Linked DNA regions of Saccharicrinis fermentans DSM 9555 = JCM 21142. The protein of the gene in region 1 interacts with the protein of each later gene in a pairwise test. Links are inferred from orthologs where the notes say so. Each region holds a gene or a part of one and is shown in the gene's direction. Other genes may lie near its edges. The genes, in order: gyrA and gyrB.

What was found.
Region 2: the proteins of gyrA (region 1) and gyrB interact in binary tests that used the Escherichia coli proteins (3 or more experiments, as listed by UniProt). The link is inferred for Saccharicrinis fermentans DSM 9555 = JCM 21142 from one-to-one orthologs.

What each region holds. Positions count from the first base shown.
Region 1 is NZ_KI912107.1:1,555,097-1,564,832, forward strand. The notes cover bases 2,308-5,404. They hold gyrA (DNA gyrase subunit A), read left to right. Parts: upstream 2,308-2,619; coding sequence 2,620-5,190; downstream 5,191-5,404. Other genes in these bases: CYTFE_RS0106285 (tetratricopeptide repeat protein), read left to right, coding at 5,235-5,404. In the rest of the region: CYTFE_RS0106275 (ATP-dependent Clp protease ATP-binding subunit), read right to left, coding at 1-2,277; more of CYTFE_RS0106285, read left to right, coding at 5,405-6,401; CYTFE_RS0106290 (globin domain-containing protein), read right to left, coding at 6,524-7,006; CYTFE_RS25260 (serine hydrolase domain-containing protein), read right to left, coding at 7,082-8,404; CYTFE_RS0106300 (thioredoxin family protein), read right to left, coding at 8,605-9,195; CYTFE_RS25265 (TlpA family protein disulfide reductase), read right to left, coding at 9,277-9,736. UniProt on the Escherichia coli protein: A type II topoisomerase that negatively supercoils closed circular double-stranded (ds) DNA in an ATP-dependent manner to maintain chromosomes in an underwound state.
Region 2 is NZ_KI912107.1:2,597,014-2,606,620, reverse strand. Bases 3,905-6,872 are described here. They hold gyrB (DNA topoisomerase (ATP-hydrolyzing) subunit B), read left to right. Parts: upstream 3,905-4,387; coding sequence 4,388-6,358; downstream 6,359-6,872. Other genes in these bases: CYTFE_RS0110345 (LytR/AlgR family response regulator transcription factor), read right to left, coding at 6,598-6,872; CYTFE_RS0110355 (TonB-dependent receptor), read left to right, coding at 3,905-4,072. Outside these bases: CYTFE_RS26085 (tetratricopeptide repeat protein), read left to right, coding at 1-2,277; more of CYTFE_RS0110355, read left to right, coding at 2,315-3,904; more of CYTFE_RS0110345, read right to left, coding at 6,873-7,305; CYTFE_RS0110340 (sensor histidine kinase), read right to left, coding at 7,342-8,367; CYTFE_RS0110335 (outer membrane beta-barrel family protein), read left to right, coding at 8,658-9,607. UniProt on the Escherichia coli protein: DNA gyrase negatively supercoils closed circular double-stranded DNA in an ATP-dependent manner to maintain chromosomes in an underwound state.

The sequences.
Region 1 (9,736 bases):
ACCCAATGATTCAACACGCGTGTACAAACCTTTAAGTTCAATATCAATAATTTTGAAGATATGCTCCTTATCAAGGGTGTTAAATACAATAACGTCATCTATACGATTAATAAACTCAGGGGCAAATGCCTTTTTAAGGGCTTTTTGAATTACATGGCGTGCATGATCTGAATCAGACTCTCTACTACTTGTTTGGAAACCAACCCCTCTACCAAAATCTTTTAACTCGCGACTACCAATATTGGATGTCATGATAATGATCGTATTTTTAAAGTCTACCTTGCGACCTAAACTATCGGTTAATCTACCTTCATCCAATACTTGCAGTAACAAATTAAACACATCAGGGTGTGCTTTTTCAATCTCATCTAACAGAATTACAGAATAAGGTCTTCTTCTTACTTTCTCGGTCAACTGTCCACCCTCTTCGTATCCAACATATCCCGGAGGTGCACCAACCAATCTCGAAACAGAAAATTTCTCCATATATTCACTCATATCGATACGAATTAGAGCATCCGTAGAGTCAAATAAATACTTGGCCAGTACTTTAGCCAGGTGAGTTTTACCAACACCAGTTGGTCCCAGAAATACAAAAGAACCAATAGGTCTGTTGGGATCCTTAAGTCCAGCACGGTTACGCTGTATGGCTTTTACAATTTTTTGAATAGCTTCTTCTTGGCCAATGACACTACCTTTCAACTGGTCTCCCATTTGCAAAAGTCTGAAACCTTCGGCTTGCGCAACTCTTTGAACAGGAATGCCGGTCATCATGGCAACAACTTCAGCCACTTTTTCTACATCAACAATCTCACGATGCTGCTGGAGCTCTTGTTCCCATTTAAACTTAGCATTGTTCAAATCTTCCAGATAAGTTTTTTCCTTATCTCTAAAGCTCGCGGCCAGTTCAAAGTTCTGTGCTTTTACAGCTTTAATTTTGTTTTCTTTCGTTTCCTCTATTTGCTCTTCCAGCTTTAATATGGTTTCTGGAACAATGATATTGGAAATATGTACGCGTGATCCGGCCTCGTCCAGAGCGTCAATAGCCTTGTCAGGCAGGTGGCGGTCTGTGATATATCGCTCGGTCAGTTTTACACAAGCCTCAATTGCTTCTTTGGTAAAAGTAACATTATGGTGATCCTCGTATTTCTCCTTGATATTATTTAGTATTTCTACGGTCTCTTCAATACTTGTTGGTTCCACCATTACTTTTTGGAAACGTCTTTCCAGGGCACCATCTTTTTCTATATGCTGACGATACTCGTCTAATGTAGTAGCTCCAATACATTGGATTTCGCCACGAGCCAGTGCAGGCTTCAGCATATTCGCTGCATCCAGAGAACCCGTAGCACCACCAGCACCTACAATAGTATGTATCTCATCAATAAATAAGATGATATTCGGATTCTTAGATAGTTCGTTTAAGATAGCTTTCATTCTTTCTTCGAACTGCCCCCTGTATTTAGTTCCCGCAACGATGGATGCCAGGTCAAGGGTTACCACTCGTTTATCAAAAAGTACACGTGATACTTTCTTTTGGTGTATACGAATAGCCAAACCTTCTGCGATAGCCGATTTACCGACCCCTGGTTCTCCTATTAATATGGGGTTATTCTTTTTTCTTCGACTTAAAATTTGTGCCAAACGCTCTATTTCACCTTCACGACCTACAATTGGGTCAAGCTTCCCTTCTTCGGCAGCCTGTGTCATATCGATACCAAAATTGTCCAGAACAGGTGTATCTGAACCTTTGGATCCTCCAGATGAGCGAGGTGCGTCGGCACCTCCTCCTGAGGAAAATGGACTGTCTTGATCATCGTCCTCCGGCAAATCAGCCTTGGCCAATGGTTCGTTGTTAGCCATTAATCCTTTTACTTTTTCGTAGTTAATTTTTTCTTCTGTCATAAGTTCAGGTATAAATCCATTGTTGTCCTTTAATAAAGCCAAAAGTAAATGCCCCGTATTAATATTCTTACTTTTTAACGAACGAGCCTCCAAATAAATCAATCGCAATATTCTTTCCGATGATTTTAATAAAGGTATATGTTCTGTATGCTCCAATACTACATTTGTTTTTAACTTTGATTCAATGCTGCTTTTTAGGTTATGAAGATCAACCCTTAGTTGTTCCAATATCTCTATGGCCGTACCTTCACCTTCCCTTAAAAGACCCAGTAAAAGGTGTTCCGGAGAAATATAGGGGTTACCCAACCTTTCGGCTTCTTCTTTTGAAAAACCTATTACATCGTTAATTCTTTGGGTAAAATTCAAATTCATTTAATATATCTTTTCTTGTTTTACTACAATTACCGTACAATTAAGTTCAATCCTGACATTTCAACAGGTTCATTTAACGATCTCATGCCAAATTTACCGTAATTGGTCTATAAAAGTAATATCTTGTTTATTTAAAATTACAATTTATTTTAATTTTTCCGCACAATTAACCCTAAAAATAACAATAATAATGCGAATTTCAGAATGTTTATTCCCTGTTAATAAATTGTATACTTTTTCGCTTTATTATTAGCACATAAATGACTAAATTAGGCCGTCCAAAAAACAGGCTTATATAGGCCTGTTTTCGTTTGTATATTCTAATTCATAATTTTATATTAAATGGCTGAAGGAGAGAAAATTATAAAAATAAATATTGAGGAAGAAATGAAATCGGCCTACATCGACTATTCGATGTCGGTTATTGTTTCTAGAGCATTGCCTGATGTTAGGGACGGCTTTAAACCTGTACATAGGCGTGTTCTTTACGGAATGAGTGATTTAGGAGTTACTTCCTCCAAGCCATATAAAAAATCTGCAAGAATCGTTGGGGAAGTACTGGGTAAGTACCATCCACACGGTGATACATCGGTTTATTATGCAATGGTACGTATGGCGCAAGATTGGTCGCTACGCTACCCGCTAGTAGATGGGCAGGGTAACTTTGGTTCTGTTGATGGTGACAGTCCTGCAGCAATGCGTTACACTGAGGCACGTTTGAATAAGATAGCAGAAGAAACGCTGATCGATATAGATAAAAGAACTGTTGATTTTCAATTGAACTTTGATGACTCCATGCAGGAGCCAACCGTTTTACCTACCAGAATACCTAACCTCTTGGTTAACGGAGCTTCTGGAATCGCGGTTGGTATGGCAACCAATATGCCACCTCATAATTTAACTGAGATCATCAATGCTACCATTGCTTATATTGAAAACAATGATATTGATATAGATGGCCTTTTAGAATATGTAAAAGCGCCTGATTTTCCTACAGGTGGTATTATTTATGGTTATAAAGGTGTAAAAGATGCCTTTGAAACAGGTAGGGGTAAAGTAGTTGTTCGTGCCAAAGCAGAGGTTGAAAGTGATAAAAATGGCAGAGAAAAAATAGTTGTTACAGAAATTCCTTATTTGGTAAACAAAGCTGAGTTAATTATTAAAATAGCAGAGCTTGTCAATGAAAAGAAAATAGAAGGTATTTCCAATGTTAATGACGAGTCCGATAGAGATGGAATGCGTATCGTTGTTGATTTAAAACGGGATGCCATTGCCAATGTTGTTTTAAATAATCTCTACAAATTAACTGCTCTTCAATCGTCTTTCAGTGTTAATAATATTGCACTGGTAAAAGGTCGTCCACAAATGCTTAACCTTAAAGGTTTAATCAGTAATTTCGTGGAACACCGTCACGACGTAGTTATCCGTCGTACACAATATGAGTTGGAACAAGCAGAAAAAAGAGCTCATATACTTGAAGGATTGATTATTGCAAGTGATAATATTGACGAAGTAATCAAAATTATCAGAGCAGCTTCCAGTCCGGATATTGCACGTGAAAAATTAATTGAACGCTTTGAACTAACAGACATTCAGGCACGTGCCATTGTGGATATGCGCTTGCGCCAATTAACAGGACTTGAACAAGATAAATTACGCGGTGAATATGACGATTTATTAAAAGAAATTGCGGATTTGAAAGATATCTTGGCCAACGAACCCAGACGAATGGAAATTATTACCGATGAACTAATCGTCATCAGGGAAAAATATGGAGATGATAGGAAAACGGAGATTGTTTACTCATCAGAAGAATTCAATCCAGAAGATTTTTATGCCGATGATGAAATGATTATTACTATTTCGCACATGGGTTATATAAAAAGAACTCCGTTGGCAGAATTTAGAACACAATCTAGGGGAGGAGTAGGCTCTAAAGGAAGTACAACACGTGACGAGGACTTTATTGAACATTTGTATCCTGCAACCATGCACAACACCATGCTGTTTTTCACTGCAAAAGGACGTTGTTTCTGGCTGAAAGTATACGAAATTCCAGAGGGAGCCAAGAATACAAAAGGAAGAGCAATTCAAAACTTATTGAATATTGAACCTGATGATTGCGTAAAAGCATTTATAAAAGTCAAAAAATTAAACGATCAAGACTATATCAATAACCATTATATTATAATGGGAACCAAAAAAGGTATTATCAAAAAATCGTTGTTGGCTGACTATTCGCGTCCTCGTGTAAATGGAGTGAATGCCATCACCATTAAAGAAGATGATGAACTAATACAAGCCAGATTAACCAATGGGGTAAACGAAATATTAATGGCAACTCGTTCGGGTCGGGCCATCCGATTTAACGAAAGTAAAGTTAGGTGTATCGGGCGTACAGGCCTAGGAGTGAGGGGTATAGCTTTGGATACAACTAAGGATGAAGTGGTTGGCATGATATGTGTAAAAGATATAACCCAAGAAGATGTTCTAGTAGTATCTGAAAAAGGATTTGGAAAAAGATCTAAAATTGAAGATTACCGTATTACCAACCGAGGTGGTAAAGGTGTAAAAACAATGAAAATTACAGATAAGACCGGTGAACTTATATCCATTAAAAATGTAACCGATGATAATGATTTAATGATTATCAATAAATCGGGAATCACTATACGTTTGGCCTTGTCTGAATTAAGAACCACCGGGAGAGCTACCCAGGGAGTTAAAGTAATTAATTTGAGAAACAATGACCAGATTGCTTCTGTAGCAAAAGTTTCTGCTTTTAAAGAAGAGGAAGTTATAAGTGAAAATGTGGATGAAGAAAATACAGGAGAGAATCCAATAAACGAAAACACAGATAACAAAGAAAACACAGATAATAACGACGAAACAATTAACAACGATCAAGAATAAAGTATATTATTTTTGAGGTGTAAATACACACATAAAAACTTAATATGATGAAAAAAACAGTTTTATTTTTAGCAGCTGTGCTTACATTTTCTGCGGCGATAGCTCAGAACGGAAAAATTACTACAGCTACTACCTTACTGGATCAAGGTGATGCGGTTAAAGCCAAAGAGGCTATAGATGCAGCAATGGTACACGAGAAAAGTAAAAACAACCCTAAAACCTACATTGTGGCTGCAAAAGTTTATACAAAACTTGGTCAGGACGGTAAAGACGATAAAGGGATTATAAAAGCTTATGAGTATTACCAAAAAGCCATTGAATTGGATAAAAAAGGTGATGCCAAAGGAAAAAAAATAGGCAAGTACAAAAAAGAAATTGGACAAGCACTATTGTTTTTTGGTAATCAATTGACCAATGCAGGTGTTGAGGCCTTTAATAAAGAAGATTTTGCCACAGCTGTTACTGCCTTTGACGGTTTGCTAAGACTGAACGAAAATGAATATATGGTAGAGATTCAGGGTGAAAAACTGGATACAGCCATCGTATTTAATACCGCTTTGGCAGCTTATAATGGTAAAAACTGGGAAATGGCAGAAAAATATTTTGATAAAGCCATCTCGGTAAAATATGGTGGTGGTGATGCAGTTTTGTTAATGCACCAAATGTATGCCGAAAAAGGGGATTCAGCCAAGATGGGTGATAACTTGATCAGAGGTTTTGAAACTTATCCTGAGGATAACCGAATTTTAACCCAGTTGATCAACTATTATCTTGAAACAAAGCAAAATGATAAAGCTTTAGATTATTTAAATAAAGCCATTGAAAGTGACAAGAATAATCCGTCTTTTTACTATGCCAGGGCCGTATTGAATGATAATAGCAAAAATTTTGATGCAGCATTAGCAGACTATAACAAATGCCTAGAAATTGATTCAGAGTATTTTAATGCGCTTTATAATTTAGGTGTTATGTACTTTAATAAAGGAGTTGAGCAAATGAACGTAGCGAATGCTGAAACTGACTTTAAAAAGTTTGAGGCCAAGAAAGCCATTGCTGAAGCAACGTTTAAAGAGTCATTGCCATTCTTTGAACGAGCTACAAGTATTAAACCAGATGAAGCGGCTGTATTGGAAAGTCTTAAAACATTATACTATCGTTTTGAAATGATGGATAAGTACAAGGAAGTAAATGAAAAATTGAAAGCATTATAAAGTATAAAAATATATCCGGCTCAAATGGGTCGGATATATTTTTATATATCAAAATAACATAATATCAACTATGAGACAAATGTATAAAAACAAAAAGCACCAGTATTTCAGGTGCTTATCCATTATTTTTGAATATTAAAACCTAACTTAAAACTTGGTTCATCATGTTGATTTACCATCCAATTAGAAAACTCGTCCAGCCAGTGCCAGAATGATAAAATCAAATCATCAGGTACATTGTCTATTTTCGACAGCACCTGTCTATAGCAATCAAGCCAAACCAATCTTGTTTTAGGTGTTATTTTAAAGGGTAAATGCCGACTAGCCAACATTGGGTTACCTCGAGTCATTTTATAATATTCAGGACCTCCAAAACGCTGGACAAAAAAGTCTGCGGATCTCTTTTTAGCCCCCTCGAGCATTTCACCGCGAGGTGGAAAAATATCTTTAATCTCGCTATCTACCAATAATTCGTAATGATCACTGACCATTTTCCGAACACCCTCTTCCTCTAAATACTGATAAATACTTATATCCGGTTTATGATTGGTTCTTCTTTCTCCAAAAGGTAATTGTGTTATTTTGAATTCTGTTATATCTACCATATGATCTTATTTTACCCTATACAAAAAAACAAAAGCTTTTTGATGCATTGTAAACACCGAGAAGAATGAAAATGTTTAGAAGACAATGCTTTTGCGACGTGGTATTCCTTGATTTCTAAGATCAAATAAATTGTAGTCCGGCCATTCATTCACTTTGGCAAGTGTATGATCCATCATGTATTTTACATCATTGGCAAATTTCGGCCCTTTCCATGAATTGGTATTAAATACAATGGCATAAGACAAGCCATCGTCCTGACGAACTACCAAAGCAGATGTACCAGCCAAGGTTCCTGTTCTATACCAGTAATGTTTTTTTACACCGCGCCATCCAAGTGGACTACCACCAACAAGCTCTGTTGTGCTCATTTCATGAATACTATTACTGGATAATATGTCACTAGGAGTATCAAATCCATCGATAGCAACAATCAGCCTGAGCAAATCCGTTGTTGAAGCTATCCAACCACCTGCAGCTCCGAGAGTTTTAATGTCGTTGCCTCCATAACATCTGGGTACTTTTTGGTCATTTCCCATGTGATCCTCAACCAAATAAGCATCCTCAGGCTCATAATATTTCACTTCCAAGTCACGACGTTCCGAAGGATAACTTCCTCCAATTTGCATATCAAAAATTTCTAAAGGATACAACACATTGGTTTTCACAAAGCGTTCATAATCCATACCCGAAGTTTTTTCTATAACCTCCTCAAGGATAGCATAACCAAAATTGCTATAAGAAGACATTGTTCCTGGCGGGTAATGTAAACGTTTAGTCAGCATAAAACGAATAATATCTTCCTTTTGTACGGGAAAATCAATATTCATTTTTTTGGCAATAACTGTTGGAATAAACATTGGATCTCCATATCTATTGGTAAATCCAGCAGAATGATTAAGCAATTGCCTAACTGTAATATGCTCCATCTTAGGGTCTTTATATCCCAGAAAAATAGAATCATTCAAAATGCCATTTTTTCCAAATACATAACTATTTAGCGTTAACTTTTTATCTTCAACCAGTTTCATTACCGCCACAGCCGTCACTAATTTTGAAACACTAGCGATACGAAACAAATTATACGGTTGCACTTGAATCGATTTTTCCTTATCGGCATAGCCATACCCCTTGGTAAACACAAGTTTACCGTCTTTTACTACAGACACAGAGGCACCGGCCAATTGATTTTTTTTAAGAAAACGAGTGACATTATTATCAATGACCTCGAATCTTTCTTGATCAGAAAATGCATTTGGAATTCTGTGAGAAGCGACAGAAGGTGTCGGTGGAACAAAATCTCCACCGAAAGAATCACCAGAATTAAAAAATGTTAAATTAGCAATGCTTAATGAAATAACCCCTAATAGTGCAAGGTTAGCCTTATATATAAATTTCATCCAATCTCCCCGTTTATTGAAGGCAAAAATAAGTAAAAGCAATCTAAACCACAAAATATCAATGCCTAAACATTACCAACAAATATTAATTTGTTCTATATACGTAGCCTTCTCTGAAAAGTTATTTTAACAAGCAGAATTACAGGTTATTATCACTAATTTATGCATTGTTTTACCGAAAATCAAATTTGTTCAATTTTTCAATATGCTTTAATACTACAACCTATGGCCTTTGTTTCTTTTACTTTAGGTTCTTTTCCTGAAAGTTCGGCATCTATGGCCTGAGCCAGGTATTTTTCTTTTACGCGCGAAGCATCTCTTGGAGAATCGTCGATGGCACCAATATAACTTACTTTAAATTTACCGGCATCATTCTTAAGTAAATAAATATGTGGTGTTTTTGTAGCACCATACTTGGCATATAATCCTTGATCATCCACCAGATACGGAAAAGTAAATCCTTTGTCTTTGGCTCTTTTTATCATATTTTCAAAAGAATCTTCCTCAAATTCCTCAGGATTATTGGGATTAATAGCGATTACCGGAAAGCCCTTTGTTTTATATTCTTTATCTAAAGCAATAATCCTATCTTCGTATAATTTAGCATAAGGACAATGATTACAGGTAAAAACCAATATAACACCTTTTTCAGCGCTATATTGCTTTAAAGAAACACTTTTGTTATCGGTACTTTTAAGTTTAAAATCAGGTGCAACATCACCAATACTTAACTGTGCATGGCCCATCATTACAACAAAGGCAAAAATGGCTAATAATACTAGTCTTTTCATGTGTACTACTTTTAGTGAATAGTGAAATTAATATACAGACATACTTATGGATCAAACCATAATAAACTAGCAGAAAAACACCTAAAGCGATAAAGAGTTCAATGTATCTTCAATAAATTCAAGGGTGACCTGTCCTTCATGAAAAATTCTTTTATTTTTATAAATAAATAAACAAGCCGGAATACCGCCACTCCACTTATCATCAATTTCAGGAATCCAGTCATTGGGATTTCTTTCATCCAGCACAACTACTTCGCTTAGTATTACCTTTTTTTTCATAAAAGGAACCAACTTACTTTCAATTTTTTCAGGAAAGTCTAGACTAACCAATAAGACTTTAATAGGTACTTCTCCTTGCAAGGAGGTAATACTTTCAATAATAGGCATTTCTTCTACACAAGGCTTACACCAAGTTGCCCAGAAGTTAACAACCAAAATTGAATCCTGACTAATGCCTTCAATCTTATGATTTAATTGTTTAAAGTCAATGACCGCAGGAGTATTATTTTGTGCAAATGAATGAGTAACAGCTGCCAGAAAA
Region 2 (9,607 bases), 1.0 Mb from region 1 along the record:
GAGTATGCAAAATCGACCGGGTATTTCCAGAAAACCATTGATTTATCAGAAAGTGCACGAAGAAAAGATTATTACCATTTGGGCTTTGCCTATTATTATCAAAAAGAGTATGACAAAGCAGCCGAATATCTGAGTATGGTTACCTCGGCTAATGATGAAATGGCACAGAATGCCTACTATCATTTAGCAGATTGTCATCTTAGATTAAATGATAAGAAAAGGGCTCGTGTTGCTTTTGAAGCCGCGGCAAAACTGGATTTTGATAAGGATATCCAGGAAGATGCTCTTTTTAATACTATCAAACTCAATTATGAGCTGTCGTACTCTCCATTTAATGAGATTATTAACTCTTTAATGGGTTTTATTGAGATGTTTCCAGAGAGCGATAAAATTGACCTGGCCTATGATTATCTTGGGAAAGTGTTTTTGACAACGAAAAATTATAAACAGGCCTTGGGTGCTTTGGAGCAAATAAAAATAAAGAATGCGGGTGTGTATAGAGCCATTCAGCGGGTAGCTTATTATCATGCCATTGATCTTTTTACAAATCTTAAATTCTCAGAAGCCATTGAAGTGTTCGACTATAGTCTACAGTATGAAAAGTATGACAATGACCTAAAGGTGAAGGCATATTACTGGAGAGGAGAAGCAAAATACCGCTTAAATAACTTTGAAGCAGCAGTAAAGGATTATAATCAATTTATTTTGATGCCGGGAAGTTACCAAACGCAATACTTTGATTTAGCACATTATAATATTGGTTATGCCGAATTCAAATCTAAGCATTACGAAAAAGCCAAATCGTGGTGGAGAAAATATATTAAGATGGAAATGGATAAGGATGCTCCCACTGTAGGAGATGCTTATAACCGTATTGGCGATTGTTGTTTTGTGCAGCGTGAGTTTCAACAAGCCATTAACTATTATGAGCAGGGAGAGGCTTATCTTGAAGGGGCTCCGGATTATTCCCTATACCAAAAAGGTATCTCTCTGGGGGTGTTGAGAAAGCATGATCAAAAGATATCGGAACTGAATGAATTGATTCAAAAATACCCCAATTCTAACTATGTGGATGATGCTCTGTACGAAATGGGTAAGTCGTATGTGGCACTCAATGATTTGGATAATGCCATAAAAAGATATAAGACTATTAAAGAAAAGTATCCTAGTAGTAGTTATTCTAAGAAGGCTATGTTGCAATTGGGCTTGGTTTATTATAATGCCAGTGATTATGATAATTCATTGGCTTTTTATAAGCGGGTTGTAAATGAGTTTCCTGGAACGCAAGAGGCATCCGAATCGCTGTTAGGCATACGTAATATTTATATGGACAGGAATGATTTGGATGGCTATGTGCGATACACTAAAAAGTTAGGAAGCTTTGCTCAGGTGGATGAACGAGAGCAAGACTCGTTAAGTTACGTGTCTGCAGAGCGCTATTATTTAGAAACCAAGTGTGATATCGCCATTAAAAACTTTCAACAATATCTGAAAAAATATCCTCAGGGTATGTTTGTGCTCAATGCCAATTACTATATGGCAGATTGTTTGTACAAGCAAGGAGATAAGAGTGATGCCCTAAAAGCATATCGCAATGTTACATCTAGCAGTAAAAATATTTTTACAGAAGAGGCATTGATTAGATCGGGAGAAATTAATTATGCCATGGAAAGTTATCAGGAGGCTTTGAATAATTTCCGTGAGTTGGAAAGAGTAGCCGAGAATCAAACTAACCAGGTGGAAGCACGGATTGGCTTGTTACGGTGTTATGCCAAACTGCAGGATGCTGACAATATCATTGAGGCTGCACAAATAGTATTGGATGATCCTAAGGTTGCTGCTGAGATTGTTCGGGAAGCTAGGTTTATAAAGGCAGGCGCTCATATGATGAAAGGAGATAGCGAACAAGGCATGGCAGAATATGGGTTGTTGGCCCAAAACCCCCAAAGTGCCGAAGGTGCAGAGTCTAAATATTTAATAGCCCAATATTATTTTGATATGGGAGAATATAAAAAAGCCGAGGATGAGGTGTTTGACTTTGCAAATAAAGGAACTTCGCATCAATATTGGCTGGCCAGAAGTTTTATTGTGTTGGCAGACATTTATGAGGCGGGTGAGGAGTATTTTCAGGCTAAACAATATTTGCAAAGTATCACAGAAAACTATAAAGGGAAGGATGATATCCTAGGGATAGTGGCAAAACGTTTGTCCAACCTGGAAAAGAAAATGGCAGTGTCCACCGCAGAGGAGTCTGCCGATTCGTTAAACATTCAATAAGCATTCCTCCATCTTGAATTTGAATAATATTTTAAAAATGAAACATATCAATAAAATACTTTTACTTGCAGTTTCCGTTCTTTGTTTTGTGTCTGTCAATGGGCAGGAGTTAAATAAGGATGTGAAAGTGGTAAGAGAATATAATCCCATCATATCAGATGCTTATAAAATAAATGAGATGCCCGTGGATGAGGTCGATCAGGCTAGTTTTAACCCTGACTTTTCATACGATATCCTGTCAAAGGCCATGTCTTCAGGGCTGGCTGTGGAGCCTATATCCGCCGCGCGCTTAACACCCGAACGAAAGACGATTTTAGATAAGTCATATGTAAAAGGCGGTTTGGGAAATTATGTGACTTTGTTCGGCGAGCTAAATTATAATGTCCTTCGTTCTGAGGAATATGCGGTAGGCTTAAATCTGGGGCATATTACCTCTGCAGGAGATGTTGAACTGGAAGATGATACAAAAGTGGATGCTCCTTTTCATGATACTTGGGCCTCTTTGTATTTTCGCCGCTTTTGGAAAGATTACACCCTTTCGATAGATGCTGACTTTTTGCATAATATATATCATTATTACGGATATCAAAATTTGGAAGAAACAGATTCTTACTATGGTTTGACCTATCCCTTGGAGCCTTTCTTGGGTGAGGATTTGATGGCGGACGAAAGACAGCGTTTGAGTTCTTTTGACTTGTCTGTAGGTTTGAATAATAAAGTGTTGGATGATTCCGGAACTCCTTTTGATGCTGAATTTGAGTTTGGAACCTTTGGTAATGTGACCGGTGTTCAGGAAAATCATTTTGGCTTAAATGGAACAGTGCGTAGCTATATGAATGATATGTTTGTTGATGTGGTGGGTGGTTTTGATTACTACGGTACTTCTATTCCTGATTCTATTTCTCCATTGTATCAATTTGTAGACCGTAGTATGACAGTGGTAAATTTATCGCCTGCTCTGGGTTTTCAGTTTGAAGGGGCTAATGTGAAAATAGGATTGGATATTTTTGCCCAATTAGGCGGGGAGGATGATGATTTTAATGTGTCACCCCATTTGGAAGCTGATTTGGAGATAGCAGAGGGTATCGTTACTGCTTTTGCCGGAGTAAAAGGGGATTATTATATAAATAATTACGAAAAGATACAGCGCGAAAATAGATTTGTTTCGGCTGATGTAAATGTAAATAATAGCTTTCACGGTATTCATCTTTTTGGTGGGCTACGTGGTAACTTTAGCTCGCAGACTAGCTTTACCGCCCGTTTAGACTATTCTACATTTGAGAATGAACACTTTTTTATAAATAGATCTTACGCAGATGTTAGCCCTCTATCTGCTGTATCGGGTCAGATATATCAGTCTAATATATTTGATGTTGAATATGATGATGGTAGTCTGTTGAGCATTTCTGGTGAGCTGAAATACGAGCCTTCTTCTAGTTTTAATATGCTGTTGAAGGGAAAATATAATGGTTGGAATATGGATCGACTGGCTCAGGCCTGGCATAAGCCTGAAATGGAATTGGGAGTATCTGCTAATTATGAGTTTGCTGATGATTTGTGGTTTAATCTCAGTATGTATTCTATTGGCAAACGATATGCTTGGGATGTGCTTGGTGAAGAGGAGAAGGAATTGAAGGGAGTGATTGACTTGAATATGGGACTTAACTATTATATGAGTTCAAAATGGACGCTTTTTGCAAATGTGAATAACCTTCTTATTGGTAAGTATTATCAGTATAATGGCTATCCTTTGCAAGGATTAAACCTAAGAGCGGGAGTAGGATATTCTTTTTAATGAGGTGAAGTAGGGCGTGCTGATGTTATCGTCTCTTATTGAGTATGTTGGTTTGTGAAAAGCAAATGAACGTACGAATGATTTTGTATGGAATTCTGTGTGATGGAGTTTCATATGTGTGGACTAAAAATGGGGTCCTGTTAAAATCATTATAACATGCAGTTTGTGAGTGTTTTATGGTGTTAATAAAAACCTACTTCAAGCGCTTTTTAAAGCCACTATTTTTGTTATCTTTGTAAGGCTTTACAAGTGGCATCGTACACTTTGTAAGAGCAGCATAAAACAAGAAGTTTTTATACGAGAAATCTATAATTGATGAGCGAAGAAATTATTGACGATAACAACCAGAATCAAGAAAACGGTTACTCAGCCAATAGTATTACCGTACTAGAAGGGTTAGAGGCAGTTCGTAAGCGACCTGCTATGTATATTGGAGATGTTGGCGTAAAAGGTTTACACCACTTGGTTTACGAGGTTGTAGATAACTCCATTGATGAGGCTTTGGCCGGTCATTGTGACACCATTTCGGTAATTATTAAAGAAGATAACTCCGTTTTAGTAAAAGATAACGGACGTGGTATTCCTGTGGATCTTCATGAAAAAGAAGGTAAATCCGCTCTAGAGGTAGTAATGACTGTGCTGCATGCCGGTGGTAAATTCGATAAAGATTCTTATAAGGTTTCGGGAGGTCTGCATGGTGTAGGTGTTTCCTGTGTAAATGCACTTTCTACCTATCTTAAAGCAGAGGTTCACCGGAATGGTAAGGCATACCAACAAGAATATGCCATAGGGGTACCTCAGGGTGAATTGCAAGAGTTGGGCGCTACCGATGATACCGGTACCATAATAACTTTTAAGCCTGATGATAGTATTTTTAACACTACGGAGTATAAATATTCTATTTTGGCCAACCGTTTGAGAGAGTTAGCTTTCTTAAACAGGGGAATTAGAATTACCTTGACAGACGAACGTGAGTTGGATGAGGAAGGAAATCAACGAACTGATGAATTTCATTCTGAACGAGGATTGGTAGAGTTTGTTGAGTTTATTGACGAGACCAGAGAGAAATTGACAGAGAATGTGATTCACATTACCACAGAAAAGAATGATGTACCTGTTGAATTGGCGATACAGTACAATACTTCTTTTGGTGAGAATGTGTATTCATATGTAAATAATATTAATACCATTGAGGGGGGGACTCACCTTACTGGTTTCCGAAGGGGGTTGACTCGTACATTAAAAACATGGGCTGATAAATCAGGTTTATTATCTAAGCTTAAGTTTGATATTGCAGGTGATGATTTTAGAGAGGGACTAACTGCTGTGATCTCTGTTAAAGTTCAGGAGCCTCAGTTTGAAGGTCAAACAAAAACGAAGCTGGGTAACTCAGAAGTTAGTTTGGCTGTTGATCAGGCAGTGAGTACGGCGTTGACACATTATCTGGAAGAAAATCCGAAGGATGCCAAGATAATTGTTAATAAGGTAATACTTGCCGCCACAGCACGTCATGCTGCTCGTAAAGCACGCGAAATGGTGCAGCGTAAAACAGTGATGTCCGGTGGTGGATTGCCCGGCAAGTTAGCTGACTGTTCAGATAAAGATCCAGCTATTTGCGAAGTATTTCTTGTGGAGGGTGACTCTGCAGGTGGAACCGCTAAGCAGGGGCGTAACAGGCGTTTTCAAGCCATTTTGCCTTTACGGGGTAAAATACTGAATGTAGAGAAAGCTCTTCAACATAAAGTGTTTGAAAATGAGGAGATAAAAAATATATTTACGGCCCTGGGTATTACTATAGGAACCGAGGAAGATAGTAAGGCATTGAACCTTGAGAAAATTAGATATCATAAAGTGGTGATTATGACAGATGCCGATGTGGATGGTAGCCATATTACTACGCTAATTATGACATTTTTCTTTCGTTATATGCGTGATTTGATAAAGAATGGGTATTTATATATTGCAACGCCTCCTTTGTACCTTTGTAGAAAAGGTAAAAATGTGGAGTATTGTTGGAATGAGCAACAAAGACAGGATTTTGTTGCCAAATACAGTGGAGGTAAAGAAGACTCTGTTCATATACAGCGCTACAAAGGTCTGGGAGAAATGAATGCTGAACAGTTGTGGGAAACAACCATGAATCCCGAACAAAGAACGCTTCGTCAGGTAAGTATAGAAAGCGCAGCAGAAGCTGATCGTGTTTTCTCTATGCTTATGGGGGATGACGTTCCTCCTCGTAAAGAGTTTATCGAGGAAAATGCTACTTATGCTAATATTGATGCCTAATATATTATTCAGGTTTAAAGAAACGTCCTTGCTTAAAGGGCGTTTTTTTTTGGAAATATTTAGTCTGGCACTTTAAAGTTAAGGGTTTGAAGTAAAGGATTTCAGAAGGCAATTCAGAGGTGTTGTTGATGTAAAGTTCTTTTTGATCAGGTTAATAAAAATATTTGCATGACAACTATAAATAACATTTATCCCCAACTTTTGGCACTGACCTTAAATCAGGTTAGCTTTGTCTGGTTTTATTCTACAAATCTTTTTATAAAATCTGTCTTATAGGATCTACCGATGGGTACCTTTGTGTGGTTGGTAAGATACACTTGGTTGCCTGAAATCTTCTCAATTTTAGCAGTGTTAATGATGAAGGATTTATGAATGCGGGCGAATTGATTCATGTTTAATTTTTCTTCCCAATGTCGCAAGGATTCTGTTGCTAAGTATTTTTTAGGGGTGGTTATGATCTCGGTATAATCAGCATCGGACTTTATCAGTATAATGTCGTCTGTGATGATTTTGTAGAGTTCGTGTCCTGATTTTATAAAAAGCTCTTTGCGGAATTCGGGGATTTGATTCTGAGTTTTTGTGTCAGAGGAAGGCTTGCTGGTAATGGGTATTTTATGGATGGCCTTTACAAAGCGTTGAAACGAAAAAGGTTTTAGCAAATAGTCCACAACGCTGTATTCGTAGCTTTGTAGTGCGTAATCGGGAAATGCAGTAGTGAGTATGATGTGTGTTTGTTGCGGTATCATTTTCAAGAAATCCATGCCTGAAATCTTAGGTAGGTGGATGTCCAGGAAAATCAAACCAACCTGCTCTGTTTTTAAAAAGGCCATAGCTTCTATTGCATTTGAAAAGCAGGCTTTTAGGTGTAGTATTTCTATGTCGGCGATATATTTTTTTAAAATTCTTTGCGCCGGTGGCTGGTCTTCTATAATGATGCAGTCCATCATAAATCCTTACTTTTTTGTTGGCCTCAAGGCTTTGTTTTATATAACTTCATGTAAATTGATAGACAAATATACTTCAAATGTTTCATCGCCTCGAATTATTTTTAATTCATGCGCATTGGGATATATTAATTGCAATCGTTTTTTTACATTTTCTAAGCCAATGCCACTTGATAAATCATTTGTATTGGATAGTTGTTGAAAAGAGTTTTTACAAATGAATTTTAATACACCGTTGGGGGTAAGCTCTACTTCTACATCGATTAAAATATCTTTTGTTTGACTGGCCGTACTATGCTTATAGGCATTTTCAATAAATACTATTAATATGATGGGTGCAATATAGAATGAGCCATCAATGTTGCGTTTGGTGAAGTGAATTTTTCCACGATCTTCAATTTGTAATTCGTTGAGTTGCATGTAGTGATGAATGAGTTCTATTTCTTTTTCCAACAAAACAAATTTCTCTTTACATTCATACAACATATATCTTAGTACTGCAGACAATTCCAAAATAATTTCGGGTGTCTTGGGCGATTTTTCAATGGCATAGGCGTATAGATTATTGAGGTTATTAAAAAGAAAATGGGGGTTGATCTGAGATTTTAGGAAACGTAGTTCGCTGTCCTTAATGGCAGCCTCTAACTTTTCAACCTCATGTTGCTTCATTAGTGCATCCCAGGCAAATTTAAATCCCGATAGCATGGTTATAACGGGCATTCCGTTTAATAAGGTATAAAACATACCTGCAAATTTTCGGCCTCTGGTATCGGGAAAGAATATTTGTTCCAAAACAAATTCCTCGATGATAATAGAAATGGAAGTTAATAGAATAATGATAAGGGAGAATTGTATGTATTTTTTTTGATAGAAAAATTTAGGTAAAAAGACGTAGTTAATCAGGAACGCGATGGTGGCATAGTTTATAAAAAATACGATTTGATGAAGCGCTATTTGGGGGTTGTGTTTGTCAAAAGAATAAAAAACAAAAGCCAAAATGTTTAAGATGAATTGGAATATTATTTCCTGAATGGATATGGATTTACGGGAAAGTTTATTGTTCATATGTTTAAATTTATCTTTCAATAGCCATATGGAACTCCTTATCTTCATCATTGGTTGGTGAGAGAAAGTTTTACTTATAGCTCTTCTTATCAAATTAAAAGTAATGGCTTTGTTTTAAATGAAGAAATTTAACCCCGCAACCGCTCGTTTGATACGTCCAACAACAGTGTATTACCTGTCAAATTGAATGGGTCATTGAGCGCTTCATTTGTGTCGTTCAAAGATCATTTTTTTTTAATTGCTGAATAGTCCTGTTTTTTGTGGTAATTAAGAATAAAATAAATGTAAAAATGCGAATAATTAATTTCATTGTATGGTTGATCTTGTTTTCTTTGCCCATGGGTGTTAACGCGCAAGGAAAAGAGGTCATAGTGAAGGGTGTTGTTGTTGATGGGGCTGTCAGACCTGTTGAGTTTGCCACCATTATTATCAAAGATAAGCTTACAAATACGAATGTTACCGGAACGACCTCTGGCGATGATGGCGCCTTTGAGCTTGCGACAGTGTCGGATAACTTTTATGTGGAAGTTAGCTTTTTAGGATATGAACCCGTGGTTTTAACAAATATAAAAGTTGTTAATGGAAGGGTTGATATGGGCACGATAACTTTAAACGAAAGTAATAATCAAGTGGGAGAAGTTGTGGTTAGGGCAGAGAAGTCTCAAACGGAATTTAAACTTGATAAACGTGTTTTTAATGTAGGTAAAGATATTAGCAGTACAGGAATGAGTGCCATGGAGGTTCTTAATAATGTGCCATCGGTAAATGTGGATATAGAAGGTGCTATCAGTCTACGTGGCAGCGAAGGCGTTCAGATTCTGATTAATGGCAAACCATCTGTTATAGCCAGCGATGAAAGCAATGCGCTGGGAACGATCACTGCTGAAATGATAGAGAGGATAGAAGTGATCACTAATCCTTCAGCCAAATATGATGCAGAAGGAACTTCTGGTATTATTAATATTGTGATTAAAAAGGATGAACGAAAAGGTCTCAATGGTTCTCTTTCCTTGAATACCGGTAGTCCTGCTAATCATAGTGTGGGCGTTAGTCTCAATAGACGAACAGAAAAGTTTAATTTGTTTAGTCAGCTTGGTGTTGGGCGACGAGAAATGCCAAGGGATAAAAAAAGTATTAATAGTGATTTGATCAATCATTCATCCATTGTTACCGAAGGAACCGAATATAGAAAAGAGACTTTCTACAATGTTATATTAGGAACCGATTATCACATCAATGA